3 regions of the Exiguobacterium sp. FSL W8-0210 genome follow, and region 3 is predicted to be linked to each of the others. Evidence: riboswitches for the same ligand, from Rfam matches in the RefSeq annotation. Region 3 holds a riboswitch; each other region holds the start of a gene.
The links. Region 3 has a riboswitch for S-adenosylmethionine ahead of MKY22_RS13470 (methionine ABC transporter ATP-binding protein). Riboswitches for the same ligand answer to the same signal wherever they lie in the genome.
Positions count from the first base shown of each region.

Region 1: it holds a riboswitch for S-adenosylmethionine, as region 3 does, so the genes downstream of both, msrA (peptide-methionine (S)-S-oxide reductase MsrA) here and MKY22_RS13470 (methionine ABC transporter ATP-binding protein) in region 3, are expected to answer to the same signal.
Region 2: it holds a riboswitch for S-adenosylmethionine, as region 3 does, so the genes downstream of both, MKY22_RS12490 (methionine ABC transporter ATP-binding protein) here and MKY22_RS13470 (methionine ABC transporter ATP-binding protein) in region 3, are expected to answer to the same signal.

Region 1 covers NZ_JBBOUK010000001.1:423,516-428,428, reverse strand. Annotated here, with positions in the region: gene MKY22_RS02310 (putative quinol monooxygenase) at 1-70, opposite strand, end outside; gene MKY22_RS02305 (M20 metallopeptidase family protein) at 148-1,326, shown strand; SAM riboswitch class I at 1,389-1,492, shown strand; gene msrA (peptide-methionine (S)-S-oxide reductase MsrA) at 1,587-2,117, shown strand; gene MKY22_RS02295 (DMT family transporter) at 2,194-2,676, opposite strand; gene MKY22_RS02290 (Crp/Fnr family transcriptional regulator) at 2,689-3,357, opposite strand; gene MKY22_RS02285 (DMT family transporter) at 3,373-3,801, opposite strand; gene MKY22_RS02280 (NAD(P)H-dependent flavin oxidoreductase) at 3,939-4,877, opposite strand.
Region 2 covers NZ_JBBOUK010000001.1:2,388,693-2,393,605, reverse strand. Annotated here, with positions in the region: gene MKY22_RS12505 (S-ribosylhomocysteine lyase) at 1-47, shown strand, start outside; gene MKY22_RS12500 (PLP-dependent cysteine synthase family protein) at 44-967, shown strand; gene MKY22_RS12495 (bifunctional cystathionine gamma-lyase/homocysteine desulfhydrase) at 960-2,126, shown strand; SAM riboswitch class I at 2,184-2,288, shown strand; gene MKY22_RS12490 (methionine ABC transporter ATP-binding protein) at 2,367-3,389, shown strand; gene MKY22_RS12485 (methionine ABC transporter permease) at 3,386-4,051, shown strand; gene MKY22_RS12480 (MetQ/NlpA family ABC transporter substrate-binding protein) at 4,084-4,913, shown strand, end outside.
Region 3 covers NZ_JBBOUK010000001.1:2,582,917-2,587,829, forward strand. Annotated here, with positions in the region: gene MKY22_RS13460 (alpha-glucosidase) at 1-849, opposite strand, end outside; gene MKY22_RS13465 (aminotransferase class I/II-fold pyridoxal phosphate-dependent enzyme) at 998-2,185, shown strand; SAM riboswitch class I at 2,248-2,353, shown strand; gene MKY22_RS13470 (methionine ABC transporter ATP-binding protein) at 2,438-3,451, shown strand; gene MKY22_RS13475 (methionine ABC transporter permease) at 3,441-4,106, shown strand; gene MKY22_RS13480 (MetQ/NlpA family ABC transporter substrate-binding protein) at 4,134-4,913, shown strand, end outside.

The DNA of each region.
Region 1 (4,913 bases), 2.2 Mb from region 3:
GAATCGGGAAGACTTGATCCGCAAGTCCTGCTTTGATTGTAAGTACAGCGTTGACGACGATTTCTCCCATGTTTCATTATCCCCTTTCGTGATTACCTGTATCTGTACCCATTTTCACGAAAAGACACACGTCAAAGGAGCTTGAAGATGCAAACTCAACTTTTTGAAGCACTTGAACAATTCGAACCGACGATGATCGCGTTACGTCGTGATTTTCATCGACATCCGGAACTCTCTTTCCAGGAAGTCCGCACATCAGAACGAATTGCAAACTTTTACGCGGAGCAGGGCATCCCTTATCAAACAGCCGTCGGAGGTCGTGGTGTCGTCGCGACGATCGAAGGCAAACAGCCTGGTCCGACGATTGCGGTCCGTGCCGATTTTGATGCTTTACCACTTCAAGAAGAGACGACGCTTGCCTTCCGGTCGATCCATCCCGGGGTCATGCATGCATGTGGACACGATGGTCATACGGCGATCGTGATGGCCCTTGCTGCTACACTCTATCCGTTACGCGATCAATTGCAAGGAACGATTCGGATCATCCACCAGCATGGAGAAGAGGTCTTTCCCGGTGGAGCCATCCAAATGATCGAAGCCGGCGTCCTCGAAGGGGTCGATGCAATTTTCGCGACACATCTCGAAAATGATTTACCGGTTGGCACGATTGGGTTTCGGGAAGGACATACATTATGTGCGATCGACGAATTCGAAATCATCGTCCATGGTCAAGGTGGTCATGCGCAAGCACCGCACAAAACAAAAGATGCGCTCGTCGCTGGAGCGCAACTCGTCTGCAACTTACAACATCTCGTTAGTCGACGGGTCGATCCGTTTGAGCCTGCTGTTCTTGCAATTGGTTCTTTCCATGCGGGAACGGCTCCGAACATCGTCACGGGTGAAGCACGCATCGTCGGGGAAATCCGGACGTTCAATGAAACACTGCGGCATCAGCTCCGGCAAGAAGTCGATCTTGTCGCCAAAACGACATGTGCCGGCATCGGTGCTACCTATTCAATCGACTTCACGACTGGTTACCCGGCGCTCTGGAATCACCCGGATGAGACAAAACTCGTTCAGGAAGCTGCTGCTTTCTTACCGGAAGCATCCGTCCGGGCACTCACACCAATGATGGCGGCGGACGACTTCGCACATTACTTAACACACGTCCCGGGTAGTTATTTCTTTACCGGCTCTGGCTATACGGACGGTCGCGTCAACTATCCGCAGCACCATCCACAGTACGAGATCAATGAACAAGCGTTGTTGATCGGTGCGAAGACACTTGGAGCAACCGTTTTACGTGCCTTAAATTCTAAGGATTGACTTTATTTCTTTGTGAATGGTATCATCACAACAATGATAACGAATGACATCAACTTCATATACCCTTATCAAGAGTGGACCGAGAGATCTGGATCGATGACGTCCCAGCAACCTGCGCATAGCAAGGTGCTACGACCAGCAAAGCGAAAGCTTTGGTTGATAAAAAGCGGCGACTCCTTTTGCAACCAAGCGAAGGAGTCGTTTTCGTTTTCTCGCTGTCAGACATACAATGGGGATTTCCCACGGAGAGGAAGAGACAGATGGAAAAAGCAACATTTGCAGGTGGATGTTTTTGGTGCATGGTGACACCATTTGAAGAATTACCAGGAATCGAGGGAATCGTATCAGGTTACATGGGCGGACACGTCGATAACCCGACATACGAGCAAGTCAAAACAGGAACGACGGGACACCTCGAGGTCGTCCAAATCACGTTTGATCCGAGCCTGTTCCCGTACGAGCGTTTACTTGAACTCTACTGGCCCCAAACGGATCCGACGGATGCAGAAGGTCAATTCCAAGATCGCGGTACGCAGTACGCGCCAGCAATCTTCTATCATACGGATGCGCAGCATGAAGCTGCGATTACTTCCCGTGACGCTCTTGCTGCAAGCAACCGTTTCAAACAACCGATCGTGACGCGGATTGATGCCGCTTCTGAATTTTATCCAGCGGAAGAGTACCATCAAGACTTCCATAAGAAAAATCCAGAACACTACAAAAAAGATCGTGCTGCTTCTGGTCGTGATGCCTTCATCGAACAGGAATGGAAAGATACGACGACGGTCTAATTCAAAAAATGCATATAAAAAACAGGTCAGTAAACATTTGTTTGCTGACCTGTTTCATTGTTATGAAAAAAATAAGTCATGAAACACGTTCTACTTGATCCTTCGCCCTCTCTTCCGGCGCGACGACTTGATACCGCTTCAAAACGAAGATCCCACATACCATGACGGCGAGACCGACGAGCTGACCGAACGATAAATCAATTTGTGGTAAACCGAACCAGCCGAACGTATCAACAGCAAGAGCAAAGCTTAACTGCGAAATCAGAACGACAGAGATCGCGATGGACGGACCAAGCAACTGAATCCCACGCATGACACAAAAAACGACGCCGACACCGACAAGTCCACCAAACCAATAGAGTGGCGATACGTTTTGGATCTGTCCGATTGTTCCACCACGAAACAGAACATACGTGACACTTGCTCCGATGAAACCGACGAAGAAGACCAGCGTCGTTGTCGCCCAAGCACCGAACGCGTCACTCATCCGAGCATTCAATACCGTCTGTAAACTGATTAACATCCCTGCCAACACGGCACACACGATTCCTATTACCATGTTCGTTCCTCCTTACTCATAGCTGTTACCGTTCGCCTTCTCGCGAATCCGCTCCAAATCGACGATGATGATTTTCCCGCGTCGTCGAACGAGAATCTCCTCTTCACATAATTTCGTGATGATCCGGTTGAGATGGCGATAACTCGTTCCAAGCCAGTCAGCGACGTCATGCAGGTTCGACGTCCGCATCTCCTGATAAAACAAACTGTCACTGGCTTCAGAAGCGATCGATAACAAATACCCTGCAAATCGCTCTTCGACGGTATACAACACGTGATGCGACGCTGATTTCGAGTCGGCATACCACTTGGCTGTGATCGTGCGTAATAAAAATTGCAGAAAGACGTTCGTCGTATTGTGCTCGCGTAAAATCGCATACGGTACGCTCAACACCTCGACGTCGGTCACCGCTTCGACCGTATTCAATACTTCCCGTTCGTTGATGAACTCAGCGTCACCGATCACTGTCAGTGGTGTCTTGAATCGCAGAATCCGCTGTTTCCCTTCTGACGAGGCAGCAGATATCTTGACCTTGCCTGCGACGATGAAGTACATCCGGTCGATCGCTGCCCCTGTCGTACAGAGGAGTTCCCCTTTTTGGAAGGTTTCTTGACGCAACCTAGCGCGCGTCTCTTCCGTCAAAATCGTATCCAGTCCGTACTGTTGAATGACGGTTTCCATGTTTATTCCCTCCCTTTAGGCAAGTGAGAAAATCGCAACTCCTGCAAGCATGAGACCCACACCAACCCACTGACCACGATTTCCTTGTTTTTTTAAGACACCGAACCATCCCTTTAAATCAATCACAAACGCACATAAAATCTGTGCGACGAGTAATAAACACATCGCCCATGTCATCCCGAGTTTTTGGATTGCTGTCAGTTCCGTTACGACGACTAGCACGCCAATCAAACCGCCGCTTGCATAAATCCACGGTAACTGACGGAAGCCACCGATTTTCCGATCTCGTACGAAACTGTAAATGACTAAACAACCCATCAGACCCACAAAGTGGACGATCAATACGGACAACCACGGTCCGACGCCTGTCGCAAGGCGCGCATTGAATATGCCTTGCAGGGCGATGAACAGACCGCTCATCAAAGCAAACACGACTCCTTGCACGTCATCTCCTCCTTTAATCTCTACACTAGAGTAGACCTTACTCGTGCCCTACTTGAAAAGGACAAATGTCCCATTTTCAAAAAAACATGAAAAAACCCGCTGTCCACAAGTGGCATCACGGGTCCCTCACTATATACTCATGTCGTAAAACGAGTCGTCGTTTGTTTCAGCTGTTCCTCTGCTTCCGCCATCATGCGCGTAAACAACTCCGCAACAGTCGGCACATCATGAATCAATCCCGCAACCAGTCCAGCGTTGACATACCCTTTCTCCTCATCGCCCTCAAGAGCGCCCGTAATATGATACGACTCATTCGTCTGATCGAGAAAAGCAGCAGGTGTCTCTGCTGTGAGTCGTTCGACGTAAGGACCATCAAGGACACGTCGGACGAATCCGACGGAACGTCCGATGATACGTGTATCGGTATCGGTCGCATCCATTAAGTGCGCCTTGTATGCCGAATGAACCTTCGCCTCTTCCGTCGCGATCAATCGTGTTCCGAGCTGGGCACCAGCCGCACCAAGTAACAGAACAGCTGCCAGTCCACGGCCGTCACCAATCCCACCCGCTGCCAGGACCGGAATGTTGGCCCGATCGACGAGTTGCGGAATCAAGGTCAGCGTCGTCAACTCGAGCGGTGAATTGATACCTGCCGCTTCAACTCCCTCCGCTACGAGTACATCAGCGCCCGCCTGTTCTGCCTTTAACGCCTGTTTGACTGAAGCGACAACCGCGATCGTTTTGATGCCGGCAGCTTGAAGTCGCGCTATGTACGGTGCCGGGTTTCCTGCCGATAAGGAGACGACCGGGATCTTTTCTGCAATCGCGAGATCAATCAGTGCTTCCGTATAAGGAGACACCCGAATCGCGATGTTCAAAGCAAATGGTTGATCCGTCAGCATTCGTGTCTCGTGAATCCGCGACGCCACTTCATCGACCGACAATGTCCCGCACCCGAGCGTTCCGAGTCCCCCGGCATTCGAAACCGCTGCCGTCAGCGCCGCATGACTAATGTTACCCATTCCTCCTTGGATCAAAGGATATCGAATTTTAAAGAGCTCACAAATCGGAAACATGTCTTTCCTCCGTTCTCGACTTCACTCACATGCTAT
Region 2 (4,913 bases), 190 kb from region 3:
AGAAAATGCTTGCCGGTCGTGATGAATGGGACATCGTCTTCGGATGATCGCGAACAACGTCCGCGACCTCGTCGGAAACACACCACTCTACGAGATCACTTCATTCGATTTGCCTGCTGGTACGCGCATTTTGGCGAAGCTCGAATGGATGAACCCTGGGGGCAGCGTCAAAGACCGCCTTGGCATTCAACTCGTTGATGCAGCAATCGAAAACGGACATGTGACACCAGGCGGTACGATCATTGAGCCGACAGCCGGGAATACCGGCATCGGCTTGGCGCTCGCCGCTAAAAAATACAATCTTCAAGTCATCTGTGTCGTTCCGGAAAAATTCAGTCAGGAAAAACAGACGTTGATGCGGGCACTCGGCGCAACCGTCGTCAACACGCCGACTGAACTCGATATGCAAGGGGCTATCGACCGGGCAAAAGAACTCGGTCAGGAAATTCCGAACAGTTACGTTCCGTTACAATTCGAAAACGAAGAGAACCCAGTCACGTATCAGCGGACACTCGGTCCTGAGCTGATTGCGGACTTGCCGCACATCGACTGGTTCGTTGCCGGTTGTGGTTCAGGTGGTACGTTCGCCGGAACAGCGGACTTCTTAAAACAACGTCTCGGTACAAAAGCAGCGATCGTCGAACCGGAAGGCTCCGTCTTAAATGGTGGTCCAGCCGGTCCGCATAAGACAGAAGGCATTGGAACAGCGAAATGGCCAAGTCTCGTTCCGCGTGAACTCGTCGACGAGATTCATACGATTTCTGACCGCGATGCATTTGACGCGGTTCATACACTCGCTGCTCGCGAAGGATTACTCGTTGGTAGTTCAGCAGGTGCAGCGCTCGTTGCTGCGCTTGATATCGCGAAGCGTCACCCCGGCAGTACGATCGTCACCGTCTTCGCAGACAGTGCCGAACGCTACTTAAGCCAACAAATCTTTGAAAAGGTGGACGAAACTCATGCGTAAGAAGACAGCATTGATTCATGGAGGAACAGGTGTCGACCGGGCAACAGGAGCCGTCACACCTCCGATCTATCAAACAAGCACATACAAGCAGGATAAAATCGGTCAACTTAAGGACGGATACGAATACTCACGGACAGCGAACCCAACACGGACGAGCATCGAACGATTGATTGCGGATCTCGAGGGCGGCGCACGTGGTTTTGCCTTCGGTTCTGGGATGGCAGCGATCCATGCCGTCTTCCACTTGCTTGAGTCTGGCGACCACATCGTCATGACGGATGACGTCTACGGTGGTACGTTCCGCTTGATGCAACGCGTCTTACCAAAGTTCAACATCCAAGTGACATTCGTCGATACGACGGACCTTGCAGCGACGGAAGCAGCGATCCAAGACAACACGAAGATCGTCTACGTCGAAACACCGACGAACCCGTTGTTGAAAGTAACGGACATCGCAGCCATCGCAACGATTGCCAAACGTCACGATCTTAAACTCGTCGTCGACAACACGTTCGCGACTCCATATCATCAACAACCACTCGCGCTTGGTGCAGACATCGTCTTGCACAGTGCAACAAAATACATCGGCGGACACTCGGACGTCGTCGCTGGACTTGTCGTCGTCAAAGATGATGCGCTCGGCGAAGAGCTTCACTTCATCCAAAACTCGACAGGCGGCGTACTTGGACCGCAAGACAGCTTCTTGCTCGTCCGTGGTCTTCGTACACTCGGTATCCGGATGGATGCGATCGAAGAGACAGCACATGATCTCGTTGCGTTCCTACAAGCGCAAGATATTGTCTCAAACATCTTCTACCCGGGACTTGCATCGCATCCTGGTCACGACATCCAAGCGAAACAAGCGACTGGGTTTGGTGGGATGATCAGCTTTGATGTTGGTTCAGCAGCGAATGCAGAAAAACTCGTCGAGGCGACACACTTCTTCACACTTGCTGAGAGTCTTGGTGCCGTCGAGAGTCTGATTTCCGTTCCGGCACGGATGACGCACGCGTCGATCCCAGCAGAGCGTCGGGCAGAACTCGGCATCACAGACGGTCTCGTTCGGATTTCAGTTGGACTTGAGGACGCGGAAGATTTGAAAGAAGACTTAACACGTGCTTTCACGTTCCTCGAAAAAGTTTCTGAAAAAACTGTTTGACAACAAAAATAACCCCTGCTAATATTCAGAATATATTCTACAAACTTAATACCGAAACTCTTATCGAGAGTGGTGGAGGGACTGGCCCGATGAAACCCGGCAACCGCGGATCTAATCCGAAGTGGTGCTAATTCCAGCAGACAAAAGTCTGGGAGATGAGAGCAAATGGTTTTGTGTACTGAAAAGTGCGCGCGTTTGCTCTAAAACGCGCGCACTTTTTTTATTTTAGGAGGGACAGTTGTGATTCGTTTACAAGACGTAGGAAAGATTTATCGCTCAAAGCGCGGAGCGGTCGAAGCTGTCGCGAATGTCGATCTGACAATCGAACGCGGTGAAATTTTTGGAATAATCGGTTATTCCGGAGCAGGGAAATCGACCTTGATCCGATTGCTGAATATGCTTGAAGCACCAACGAGTGGTTCGATCCAAATCGATGGTGTTGAAATGACATCACTAAAACCAAAGGAATTACGAGGCGTCCGTAAGAATGTCTCGATGGTCTTCCAACATTTCAACTTATTGTGGTCACGAACAGTTGAAGAGAACATCATGTTCCCACTCGAGCTCGGTGGCTTCCCGAAAGCACACCGCAAGGAACGGGTAGCGGAACTGATCCAACTCGTTGGTTTGGACGGACGCGAAAAAGCCTATCCGTCACAATTATCCGGTGGTCAAAAACAACGTGTCGGTATCGCTCGGGCACTGGCATCGAACCCGGACGTTCTCTTATGTGACGAGGCAACAAGTGCACTCGATCCGAAGACGACGGACTCAATCCTTGAGTTACTCGTTGACATCAATGAAAAACTGAAACTGACGATCGTCTTGATCACACACGAGATGCACGTCATTCAAAAAATCTGTCACCGGGTCGCCGTCATGGAAGCCGGTAAAATCGTCGAGCAAGGACCGGTCGCAGAGGTCTTCCGTCATCCGAAGCAAGCGATGACGAAGGAGTTCGTCAAACAATTGACGTCGCCTTCGGAAAACGAGTTGACGTTCGCGAAACTACGCGAACGGTACCCAACCGGAAAAATCGTTCAGTTGACGTTCGTCGGATCAACAGCGGAAAGCCCGATCCTCGCGGAAGTCATGAAGGATTCACCGGTCCTGTTCAACATCATCGGCGGAAACGTCGGTCAATCACAGGAAGGGGCACTCGGTACACTGTTCATTCAGTTGATCGGGGAAACAGCAGCAACACAAGCGGTCATCACGAAGCTTCAAGCCAGTGATGTTGAAGTGGAGGTGGATCACCGATGATTTCATTCTTTGACAACCTAGATTGGGACATGGTGTGGGAAGCGACAGGCAGTACCGTCTATATGACGGCAATCGCTGGGTTTTCAACATTCGTTCTCGGTTTGATCATTGGTTTACTATTGTATGCGACAAACGAAGAGTTATTGTTCAAGAATCGGGCGTTCTATTCAGTGTTGAGCTTGATCGTCAACGTCTTCCGTTCGATTCCGTTCATCATCTTACTGATCTTATTGATTCCATTTACGACAGCGATCGTCGGTTCGTTCCTCGGACCAACGGCAGCATTACCGGCACTGATTTTCGGTGCTGCACCATTTTACGGTCGGATGGTTGAACTCGCGTTACGCGAAGTCGATAAAGGTGTCATCGAGGCAGCGGAATCGATGGGCGCGACGAAGTTCCAAATCATCTATAAAGTCTTAATCCCAGAAGCATTGCCTGCCATCGTTTCTGGTATCACGGTCACACTCGTCTCACTTGTCGGTTATACGGCAATGGCCGGAGTAGTCGGCGGAGGTGGACTTGGGGACATGGCCTTCATCGAAGGATTCCAGCGTTCTCAAAACGATGTCATCGTCATTGCGACACTCTTAATCTTAGCGATCGTCTTCGTCATCCAAATCATTGGTGATTTGCTGATCCGTGCGATCGATAAACGTTAATTCAAATTTTATTCATATTGGAGGAATCATTCATGAAAGTTTGGAAAAAATTCGTAGGTACTGCCGCTGTATCCGTTTTAGCAATCAGCCTTGCTGCATGTGGCGAAAAATCATCAGGATCAGGTAGCGACGACAAAACACTCGTCATCGGTGCTTCAAACGTACCGCACGCTAAGATTCTTGAGCACGTCAAAAAAGAATACGAAGCAAAAGGTTACAAGCTTGAAATCAAGAAGTTCCAAGATTACGTACTTCCGAACAAAGCGCTCGCTTCAAAAGAAATCGATGCGAACTACTTCCAGCACGTACCGTATCTTGAGCAACAAGAGAAAGAAAACAAATCGTATAAGTTTGCGAACGCAGGTGGCGTCCACGTTGAACCACTCGGTATCTACTCGAAGAAATACAAGTCACTCGATAAGTTGCCAAACGGTGCAACGATCTTAACGAGCTCAAACGTCGCGGAACGCGGTCGTGTCTTGACGTTCCTTCAAAACGAAGGGTTGATCAAGCTTAAAGACGGTAAAACGACAGATGCACAACTCGGTGATATCGCAGAGAACCCGAAGAAACTCAAGTTCAAGACGAACATCGAAGCTTCACTTCTTCCGCAAGCTTACAAAAACAATGAAGGTGACGCCGTCCTCATCAACACGAACTATGCGATCGATAACGGTCTGAACCCATTGAAAGACGCGATCGCTTCGGAAGATGAGTCGTCACCATACGTCAACATCATCGTCACACGTGACGGCGATGAGAAAGACAAGCGTGTCACGACACTTCTCGATGTCTTGCACGAAAAGAAAAACCAAGATTGGATCCTCGACAAGTACAAAGGTGCAGTCGTTCCAGTCAGCAA
Region 3 (4,913 bases):
CATCGCCTCCATGTCGTCCGCGATTTCGAAGTGAAACAGCGTTCGAAGTTCTTCACGTTCTTCACTGACATATAACAGACCGTCTTCTGGACCGACGAACGGAATCTCACCAACTGTAAACAAGTCTTTCCCGGCAAGGACGTTCGCATGCATTTCCTGAAGGAAGTCGTGCACACCTGGTTGATTCCCGAGATACGATAGATTAAACGGATTGACGACATCCTCAAGCGAACGTTTTTTGATCAAGTTGATGACGTCCATCCGGAAACCGTCAATCCCTTGAGCGATCCACCAGTTCATCATGTCGTAGATCGCTTGCCGGACAGCCGGTTGTTCCCAGTTTAAGTCCGGTTGTTCTTTCGCAAAGGAATGGAAATAATATTGTTCGCGCTCTTCACTCCACGTCCACGGGTTCGGCGCAAAGTAAGACCGCCAATTGTTCGGGGGCGTCTCTTTCGTTCCATCTTTCCAGATGTACCAATCATCCTTGTCGTGGATTCGGTCCCGCGACTGACGGAACCAGTCATGCTGGTCACTCGTATGATTGACGACCAAATCAAGAATTATCTTTAAGCCGCGTCCGTGAGCCGCTGTGATCAACTCTTGTAGATCGCCCATCGTCCCCGCCTTGTCCATGATCGTGTAATAATCGGCAATATCATAGCCATTATCGATGTCTGGAGAACGGTAACATGGATTTAACCAGACGATATCGACACCAAGCGATGCGATGTAATCTAGCTTGTCGATGACACCTCGCAAATCACCGATGCCGTCCCCATTCGAATCCTTAAAACTGCGCCAATAGACTTGATAGACGACTGCTTCTTTCCAGCTAGCTCGCTTCATCTCCTCACTCCTCTCCCTACTCTCTATTCCCGCTCCACATATCTGTACCTGTTTATTGGACGATTTTTTTGAATTTCAAAAAAGTTCTTTTCTTTTGACTGAATATTCGTTATCCTTGACGACAATACTACGAAGGAGGCACACATCCATGAAACATTTCGCTCCATCCATCGCCATCGATCGGCTTCCTGCTCCCGTTTTCGCTGAACTTGCGAACCGGATCGGTGCTGTGAAAGCTGCCGGACATGATGTCATTACCCTTGGTCAAGGAACACCCGATCAAACGACGCCCGTACATATTCTCGACGCCTTGAAACAGGCGATCGATGAGCCAACAAACCTTCAATATCCACCATTTCGTGGACATGATTTTCTAAAGCAAGCCGTCGCGAGCTTTTATGCGAACGAATTCGGCGTCACGATCGATCCGGCAACCGAGGTCGCAATTCTTCTCGGTAGTAAAGCCGGAATCGTCGCCTTACCACAAACGATCGTCAATCCTGGAGAAGGTGTCATCGTCCCGGATCCGGGGTACCCGGATTACCTGTCTGGAGCAGCACTTGCTGGTGCTTACCCGATTACACTTCCATTGCTTGAGAAAAATAACTTCCTGCCGGATTACGATTTACTTGATACGACAGATGTCGAGCGCGCCCGGATGTTGTTCCTCAATTACCCGAGTAATCCGACAGGTGCGACAGCGACAGCAGAAGCCTTCGAACAGACCGTTGCCTTCGCGGATGCCCATGATATTTGTGTCGTCCATGATTTAGCCTACGGCGGCATCAGCTTTGATGGTCCCACACGAAGCTTCTTGCAGACGGAAGGGGCGAAGGAGGTCGGAATCGAGTTGTTCTCACTCTCGAAACGCTTCAACATGTCTGGCTTCCGAATCGCTTTCGCGATCGGAAATCCGTCCGTCATCTCAAGCATCGAGACGTATCAGGAACATCTCTACGTCAGTGCCTTCACACCGATCCAACATGCAGCGACCGTTGCCCTGACGAGTGACCAGACATGTGTCCGTGAGTTAAGTAGCTTATACGAAACACGACGTAATGCCTTGTTCGCTAAACTCGATGCAATCGGTTGGAGCGGACCACGACCGGGCGGTTCCTTCTTCGTCTGGCTTCCGGTGCCTGAAGGATACACGTCCCAAAGCTTCACCGATCACCTGCTTGACGAAGCACACGTCGCTGTAACCCCTGGATCCTTCTTCGGCGAATACGGTGAAGGCTACGTACGGATCAGCTTGATTGCTGACGTCGAACGTCTAGAAGAAGCCGTCGATCGAATCGGAACGCTCAACCTGTTCCGGACACCTGTTGCGGAATAATTCTGAAAAAACATTTGACAGATGGGAATCATTTCCGTTAAAGTAAATCCCAACAGCATAACTACTTATCGAGAGCGACCGAGGGATTAGGCCCAACGACGTCCGGCAACCACCTGTAAGGAACGGTGCCACATCCTACAGAATGATTTTCATTCTGAGAGATAAGTTACGAAATCTTACACTTTCGTCGCTTTTTTCTGGTTGCTCTGCTACTAGGAAAAAGCGACTTTTTTTGTATGAGGAGATGAGCGGATGATTGAATTCAAACACATTACAAAACGGTTCGTTCGAGACCGGACCCCGATTTTTGCATTACGGGATGTCGATTTGACGATCCAAAAAGGAGAAATCTTTGGGATCATCGGTGAATCCGGTGCCGGTAAAAGTACGTTGCTTCGCCTAATCAATGGGCTTGAGCATCCGACACAGGGAACCGTCAAGGTCGACGGTGTCTCGCTCGGCGGGATGTCAAAAGCAGATTTGCGTCAACTTCGCTTGCGGACAGGAATGATCTTTCAGCATTTCCAATTGATTCAGTCGCGCAACGTCGCGGATAACATCGCTTTTGCGCTCAAGGCCGCTGGCGTCAAACGAGCAGATTTCCCGGAGCGAATTCGCGAACTCATCTCGCTCGTCGGACTTGAAGGATTTGAGACGAACTTCCCGAGTCAGTTGAGCGGCGGACAGAAACAGCGCGTCGGGATTGCCCGGGCACTCGCGAATGATCCAACCGTCTTGTTATGTGACGAAGCGACCTCTGCCCTTGATCCGGTCACGACGCTGCAGATTTTAGATTTGTTGAAAGATTTGAATGAACGACTCGGATTGACGATCGTCCTCATCACGCATGAGATCGATGTCGTCAAACAGATTTGCCATCGTGTCGCGGTCATGTCTCAAGGGGAAGTCGTCGAAGTTGCCTCTACATACGATTTGTTCAGTCAAGCCAAACATCCGGTGACACAACATTACGTCGACACGGCACTCCAGATCGAGCTACCGGAACGCATCTTGCAAGCGACACCGGGAAAGATCATCCGCCTACAGTTCACGGGCGAGAAGACCGGTGAAAGTACGTTGTCGGAAGCCATCCGTCGATACGATATCTCGGTCAGCATCCTGCACGGAAAAGTCGATTACATCCAAGACGTCGCTTTTGGTGTCCTAATCGTCAGCTTGACGGGATCCTCCGATCAAATCGCACCTGCCCTCGACTGGCTCGCGACGGAACTTCATACACTCGAGGTGATTCAGGATGTGGCTTGATCGTATTCAAACGATGTTACCTGAGCTCTTGAAGGCGCTCGGTGAGACGGCGTGGATGGTCGGAATTTCACTTGCCTTCGCATTGGTCGTCGGGATTCCGCTCGGGATTCTCTTGTTCGTCACCGACCGCGGTTTATTCTTTCAAAACATTGCCATCCGACGTGTCCTTGACTTCGTCGTCAACATCGTCCGGTCCTTGCCGTTCATCATCTTGCTTGTTGCCCTCATTCCATTAACGAAATTTTTGCTTGATAATACGATTGGTCCGACAGCAGCATCCGTCAGCCTCAGTGTCGCAGCGATTCCGTTTCTCGCACGACTCGTCGAAACATCACTGCGTGAGATTCCACCTGGTTTGATCGAAGCAGCGGAAGCGTGCGGTGCGAAACCATTACGGATCATCGTCAGTATCCTTTTACCAGAAGCACTCCCTGGCATCATTCAGGGCATCACGCTAACGACGATCAGTTTGATCGGCTTCTCGGCAATGGCTGGGATCGTCGGCGGCGGAGGTGTCGGTGACCTCGCGATCCGTTTCGGTTACTATCGCTACGATAATCTCATCATGATCGTGACGATCGTCGTCCTCATCGTCATCGTCCAAAGCATTCAAGCACTTGGGAATCAACTGGCGCGAAAAACAGATAAACGCTAATCATACATACAAAGGGAGAGTGGAATCATGAAAAAACGATACGCCTTTTTAGCAACAGCCTTACTCGGTGCAGGAGTCCTCGCAGGATGTGGAGACAGCAGCGCTGATGAAAAAGACAAGACGATCAAGATCGGGGCGACAAGCGGTCCTTATAGCGATATGGTCAAACAAGCGATTCAACCACAACTTGAAAAGCAAGGCTACAAAGTCGAAATCGTCGAGTTCAGTGATTATATCCAACCGAACATCGCGCTCGGTAGCGGCAATATCGACGCTAACTTATTCCAACACTCGATTTACCTGAAGACATTCTCTAAAGAAAAAAATCTCGACCTAAAAGGACTCATCACCGTTCCGACGGCACCGATGGGACTATATAGTAAGACGGCGAAGACACTTGACGACGTCAAGACGGGTGCTGAAGTCGCGACGCCGAATGATCCGACGAACCAAGCGCGGGCGTTGAACTTACTTGCGGAACAAGGCTGGATTGAACTGAAGCCAGATGTTGATCCACTGACTGTTTCAGAGAAAGATATCGTTAAGAATCCGAAGAAACTCGTCATTAAACCACTCGAGGCGGCTCAACTACCACGCGCCGTCGAAAGCGTCGATATCTCAGCCGTTCCAGGGAACTTCGCTTTGGCTGCGAAATTCGATTTACTCGATGCGTTAGCGCTCGAGACAATGGACGAGAAGTACCGGAACCTCGTCGCTGTCCAAACGAAAGATGCGGACTCACAAGTCGCAAAAGATTTGAAGGCAGCTGTCGAATCGGATGCGTTCAACACAGTCATCGAAAAATCA